DNA from 2 places in the Flavobacterium gelatinilyticum genome. Region 2 is predicted to be linked to the other one. Evidence: riboswitches for the same ligand, from Rfam matches in the RefSeq annotation. Region 2 holds a riboswitch; the other holds the start of a gene.
What was found. A riboswitch is a leader RNA that binds a small molecule or an ion and turns the genes downstream of it on or off. The one in region 2 is predicted to bind S-adenosylmethionine.
Positions count from the first base shown of each region.

Region 1 (3,413 bases), 2.8 Mb from region 2:
ACAGTCCGCAGGAGATTTACGAGATTGATAAGCAAATAAAAGCGGCAACCAATAAACCGTACAATATTAACCTTTGGGTTTCAGATCATGATATTCCGGAGTCGGGTTTAAGCGATGCGCAATTCGATAAAACCGCCGCTTTGTTTAAACCGTATTATGATGAGGTGGGAATTCCGTTACCCGAAAAACCGGCACCTTTTCAGTCCAGATTTGAGAACCAGTTAGACGTTATTTTAGACATTCGCCCAAAGGTTTTCAGTTTTATGTTTGGTGTGCCTCCAAATACTGTTCTGGAGCAATGCAGACAAAAGGGAATTGTAACAGTAGGAGCCGCGACGACTTTAGACGAAGCCCTGTTTCTGGACAGCAAAGGTGTCGATATGATTATCGCATCGGGTTTTGAAGCGGGCGGACACCGGCCTTCTTTTCTCGATAAATCGGAATCGTCTCTAACCGGAACTTTCGTATTAGTGCAGTTAATGCGTGAAAAAATTAAAACCCCAATTATCGCAGCAGGAGGCATAGCCGACGGAAGGGGAATTGCCGCTGCGCTGACATTAGGCGCAAGCGCCGCACAAGTAGGAACCGCTTTTTTAGCCTGCGATGAATCTGGTGCTTTGCCGGTTCACAAGGAAATGCTATTTTCTGATGCTTCAAAATACACCACTTTATCACGCGCTTTTACAGGAAGACTCGGCCGCGGATTAACTAGCCGTGTTGCTCAGGATATTACAGGAAAAGAATCCGGAATTTTGCCTTTTCCGCTGCAAACGACATTTATAGCCCCGCTGAGAAAAGCAGCGATCGAACAGCAAAAATGGGACATGATTTTATTTTGGGCAGGACAGATTTCACCCATTTTAAAACATACCAAAGCTTCGGTTTTAATGAATGCGCTGATAGAAGAAACGACGAATTATTTTGACGGATTGAAATAAATAATATGAAATTAAAAAAAAGCGTCAGAATAGAATCAGAAAAACATTCTGTTTTAAAAAACAGGTTCAGTGTAGATTTAGAAAAATATCTCAGGAAGAAACTGTATTTTTTGAAAAAGAAAAGCATCAGTTCAGACTATATTTTATTGATTCTTTCCTCTGAAAATAATCATTTTAAAGGGCAGTTAAGTAAATCAGAATATGAACTTCTTTTTGAAGTATTACAAAATCATACTTTTATCAAAAACAAAAATGCCGCGTATCCGGAATATTTTATTGTTATGGATAAGAAGAACTTTCAGGAAAACGAATCAATTCTTAGTTCATTATTCGGATTGTTTCAATTTTTAATGATTGCCGAATTAAAAAAGCAATTGACAAAAGAGGAGCTGATCAAAGAAATAAACAAATTCACGCTTTTGGATATTTTAAGTTTTAAAAGATGGTCAGCTTTTTCAAACGATATGCTTTTCTTCGATTCAAATCATGAAGCAGGACATATTACTTGTATGCCGATTCTCTGAAGCTTTTGGCAGAGATGTAAAAACTTCTTTCTGCAGCAAAACGTATGAATTTCTGTTGTAAAAGGAAGGGGTTTTAAAAATATTTCCAAAACATAATTGCTTTTAAATAAATACTTTGCGTTGTATTTGCGTGCTTTGTTGTAAATAAAAATCAAAAAAATATATTTAAACTTGACTAATTTTATAGAATTAATGTATATTTGCATTGCAGAAAAATTCTGTAATGATACTTATCCAGAAAGACTGAGGGAATGGGCCCGGTGAAGTCTTAGCAACCTGTTGCCGAATAAGGTGCTAAATCCTTCCGTTGTATGCGGACAGATAAGAAAAAAGATTGCTCGAATCTGGATTAGGTCATCAACGTTAAATTCTTAATGTATTACAATGAAAGCAGAATCAATTTTGTATGCCGGCTATGAACTCTTAAATTCAATTTTCGAAGAAAACAGTCTTGCCGTTTTCCGAATGTGAAGTTCGTAATACCTTTTAAATTTCTTTTAAATATCAGCTGCTGGTGGCTTTATAACATTGGCCTGAAATTCTTTTGTCTAATCTTAAAATAAAATACAATGAAAAAAATACTATTGGGTTTTGCCTTATTTGTTGGAGCTTTTCAAACTCAGGCGCAGGAAAATAATTTACAATTAAAAGGAACTGTTGTCGATACAATTGTACAGTACGTTTATCTGCAAAAGTTTCATAATAAAATGTTTACGACTATTGATTCGGTAAAAGTAAAAGACGGAAACTTTGCTTTTAAAACAAAAGTAAAAACGCCGGAATTATACGGATTAAGCGTAAATAAAGAAAGTTCGCCATTGTATATTTTCCTCGAAAAAGACCCAATTACGGTTAAGCTGAGTCCAAAGAAATATTACAGCACTTCGGTTGTAGAAGGTTCAGCTTCGCAGGATTTGTTTGAAACCTATAAGAAAACAAAAGATGCAGAAATCAGCAAATTCATTACAGAACATCCAAAATCTATTGTTTCGGCTTATGTATTGTACAGAAACTGGTCGTACAGGCTGTCTCCGGAACAGATTACACAGAATATTGCTTTGCTGGATAAAAGTCTTCAAAATGTTACTTACGTGAAAGAATTAAAAGAACTGGTTACCGTATTAGACGGATTGGCGGTAGGTAAAAAAGCCCCTGATTTTACAGCCAGCGATCCTGATGGAAAACCAGTTCGTTTTTATGAAAATTTAAAAGGCTATACTCTGGTTGATTTTTGGGCTTCGTGGTGCGGACCCTGCCGAAGAGAAAATCCAAACATTGTAGCGGCTTACAAGGAATTTCATGATAAAGGATTCAATATTGTAGCAGTTTCACTGGATAAAAAGAAAGAAAACTGGGTAAAGGGAATTAAGGATGATAACTTAACATGGACACATGTTTCTGATTTATTGTTCTGGAACAGTGCCGTTGCCAGATTATATGGTGTAAGAGCTATTCCGGGGAATTATTTAGTTGATTCAAAAGGAATAATCGTTGCGAAAAACCTGCAGGGAGAAGAATTGCAAGCGACATTAAAAACGCTTTTAGAAAATAAAATCTAAGATAGAAAATACAATTTAGTTAATTTAAAATGATAAAGGAAATGAATGCCATTGAACCAACAACAAAACCAACAGAGTCTGAATGTTACTTTTCTAAATTCAGGGAAAATACAGTAGGAACAGACCATACTTTCGAATCGGTTTACGGACAACAAAATCTGTTATATGCAGACTGGGTTGCCAGCGGAAGATTATACGCTCCGATTGAAGATATTATGCTCAATAAAATAGGTCCGATGATTGCCAATACCCATTCATTTTCCAGTCAGACAGGAAAGGCTTCGACTTACGCTTACCAGTATGCAAGAGAGATTATCAAAAAAGCGGTTAATGCAGATGAATCGGATGTTTTGGTTACGACCGGAACAGGAATGACGGCCGCTTTATCGAAA
Region 1 covers NZ_CP114287.1:5,712,897-5,716,309, forward strand. Annotated here, with positions in the region: gene OZP11_RS24440 (NAD(P)H-dependent flavin oxidoreductase) at 1-938, shown strand, start outside; gene OZP11_RS24445 (hypothetical protein) at 944-1,462, shown strand; SAM riboswitch class I at 1,690-1,790, shown strand; gene OZP11_RS24450 (TlpA disulfide reductase family protein) at 2,032-3,021, shown strand; gene OZP11_RS24455 (aminotransferase class V-fold PLP-dependent enzyme) at 3,063-3,413, shown strand, end outside.
Region 1: it holds a riboswitch for S-adenosylmethionine, as region 2 does, so the genes downstream of both, OZP11_RS24450 (TlpA disulfide reductase family protein) here and OZP11_RS12240 (homocysteine S-methyltransferase family protein) in region 2, are expected to answer to the same signal.

Region 2 (3,413 bases):
AAATCAAATTAATCACTCCGGCAGAAGTTGTTGGAATCAACGGTGCTGAACACGTAGAATCATTAGATATCGAAGAAAACGGAGCACACCGTAAAATCGAATGCGATTATTTTATCCCTCTTTTCGGATTAACACCAAAATTAGGTCCAATTGGAGACTGGGGATTAGAAATCGAGAAAAATGCCATTAAAGTAAACAATGCATTAGATTATCAAACAAATATTCCTGGAATCTTCGCTATTGGAGACGTAAATACATACCCTGGAAAATTAAAATTAATCCTTTGTGGTTTCCACGAAGCAACTTTAATGTGTCAGGCTGCATACGGAATTATCAATCCAGGTAAAAAATACGTATTGAAATATACAACAGTATCTGGAGTAGACGGTTTCGACGGAACTCGTAAAGAGGCGCCGAAAGCAGTTGTTAAAGCGATTGTTTAATCGAAGGTGCTGAGGTTCTGAGAGACTGAGGTTCTAAGATTTTTAAATATACTAAAAGCTCAAACTTTTAAAAGTTTGGGCTTTTTTTTTAGCTTAGTCCCTTAGAACCTCAGCATCTCAGAACCTAAAAACGTATCTTTGTATTTATAAATTTTGATTATCATGAATTTAGAAGCTAGAAAATATCAATTTATTCAAGAGTTGGTTAAGGTAGAAGATGAGCGTGTTTTAGAAAAACTCGAATTGGTTTTAAAGGCAAATCAAAGTGATTGGTATGATGATTTATCAGAATCTGAAAAAGAAGAAATCCAAATTGGATTACACCAAGCTGAAAAAGGTGAATTTACAAACCACAAAGATGTCATGAAAAGATTTTCAAAATGGCATTAAAATTTATTTGGACGTCGCAAGCTGTAAAAGGTTTTAATAAAGTTGTAGATTATCTTGAAGAAAAATGGACTAAGAAAGAAATCTTAAACTTGGAAAATAAAAAATTCAACAGGTAATAAATCAAATCAGTCTGAATCCAGAACAATTTCCAAAATCACATAAAAACGAATCTTTGCACAAAGCAATTATAGACAAAAATAATTATTTGGTTTATAGACTAAAAAAAGAATCTGAAACTGTTGAAATTATCAATTTTAGAGGGACAAAACAAAAGCCAAAACACTAACAAACTCATAACTTAGAATCTTAGTGCCTCAGAGTCTCAGAAACTTAAAAAAACACTTGCAATTGTTCAGCTTATGTCTTTACTTTGCACTGTTCTTAAAATTTATTGTTCGTTATCACGAAAGGCGGAGGGATAGACCCGATGAAACCTTAGCAACCCTTTACTATAAAGAAGGTGCTAAATTCTACTTTTTACCATAAACACAGGTATTTAAGATAGATAACACAAATACATTCTCGTATTTCTCAAAACTTTTCCAGACAACATACAAATAATTTACTGAAAGCAATTTCGGTAAGGAGCGAATCATTGGCGCATTTTTGCAGTCAATAGTTCCCACTTTCGCCTATATCTCTCCTCCTGATAGTTATCGGGATACGAGGATACCGGCTCAAACGCAGTTCACTGAACTCTTATGAAAATAGGAATAAGGTGAAGTAATCGGGGCTAATGAGCCAGCAATAGTGCCTTTTTGGAATTAAAAGAAACGATGCCTATCCTAACAGGTTTTCAAAACCTGTTAGGTATAACTTTCAAGATAATAAATTAAAAAAAGCTTTGTGCCTTAGAGCCTTAGCGGCAAAAGAGAAATGTCTATACAAGAAGCAATAAAGAAAAATATCCTAATCCTTGACGGAGCAATGGGAACCATGTTACAACGCTACAACTTCTCAGAAGAAGATTTTCGCGGCGAGCGTTTCAAAGATTTCCCGCATCCGTTAAAAGGAAACAACGATTTATTATCCCTAACACAGCCACAAGCAATTCGTGCCGTGCATGCAGCCTATTTTGATGCAGGTGCAGATATCGTAGAAACCAATACATTCTCTGGAACTACAATTGGTATGGCCGATTATTTCATGGAAGATTTGGTTTACGAACTAAACTACGAATCGGCTAAACTGGCGAGAGAAGTAGCGGATGAATTTACAGCAAAAAATCCAGAAAAACCACGATTTGTAGCCGGTTCAATCGGACCAACAAACCGTACGGCAAGTATGTCACCAGACGTAAACGATCCAGGTTACAGAGCCGTAACTTTCGACGATTTACGAATTGCATACAAAGAACAGGTAGAAGCTTTAATGGACGGAGGCTGCGATTTACTTTTAGTAGAAACGATTTTTGACACATTAAACGCAAAAGCAGCACTTTTTGCCATTGAAGAAGTAAAAGAAGAGCGTAACATCGATATTCCAATCATGGTTTCAGGAACTATTACGGATGCTTCAGGAAGAACACTTTCCGGACAAACGGTTGAAGCGTTTTTGATTTCAGTTTCGCATATTCCATTATTAAGCGTAGGATTTAATTGTGCTTTAGGAGCCGATTTGTTGAAACCGTATTTAAAAACATTAGCGCATAATACAAGCTTTAATGTTTCGGCGCATCCAAATGCAGGATTGCCAAACGCTTTCGGGCAATACGATGAAACACCAGAGCAGACTCAGGCATTCATCAAAGAATATTTAGAGGATAATTTAATCAATATCATTGGCGGTTGCTGCGGAACTACTCCAGATCATATTCGATTAATGGCAGAAGTTGCGAAAGATTATAAGCCTAGAGTGGCGCCAACTTTTGAATAACGTTTCCTGCAAGGTTTTCAAAACCTTGTAGGTATAATTTTGACGTACGATAAACAAACCTACAAGGTTTTGAAAACCTTGCAGGAAAGAAATAAGAATTAAAAAACTTAGAACCTAAGAATCTTAGGCCCTTAAAGAAAATGACTGAAAAAAGAAGAGACCTTGTATTATCAGGATTAGAACCTTTGATTATTACGCCTGAAAGCGTTTTTGTAAACGTTGGTGAGCGTACGAATGTAACGGGTTCGCGAAAATTCCTTCGATTAATCAAGGAAGAGAAGTATGACGAGGCACTTGATATTGCAAGACAGCAGGTAGAAGGAGGAGCGCAAATCATCGATATTAATATGGATGAAGGGATGTTGGATGGTGTAACTGCCATGACTAAATTCCTAAACTTGATCGCTGCAGAACCAGATATTTCGAGAGTGCCGATTATGATCGACAGTTCGAAATGGGAAATTATCGAAGCGGGTCTGAAAGTAGTACAAGGAAAAAGTGTTGTAAACTCGATTTCGTTGAAAGAAGGAGAAGAAGCCTTTATTCACCACGCTAAATTAATCAAGCGTTACGGAGCGGCAGCTATTGTTATGGCTTTTGACGAAGTTGGTCAGGCAGATAATTATGATCGTCGTGTAGAAATTTGTGCACGTTCGTATGATATTTTGGTGAACAAAGTAGGTTTCCCTCCACAAGATATTATCT
Region 2 covers NZ_CP114287.1:2,896,056-2,899,468, reverse strand. Annotated here, with positions in the region: gene OZP11_RS12255 (NAD(P)/FAD-dependent oxidoreductase) at 1-443, shown strand, start outside; gene OZP11_RS12250 (hypothetical protein) at 606-833, shown strand; gene OZP11_RS12245 (hypothetical protein) at 824-949, shown strand; SAM riboswitch class I at 1,229-1,345, shown strand; gene OZP11_RS12240 (homocysteine S-methyltransferase family protein) at 1,710-2,708, shown strand; gene metH (methionine synthase) at 2,849-3,413, shown strand, end outside.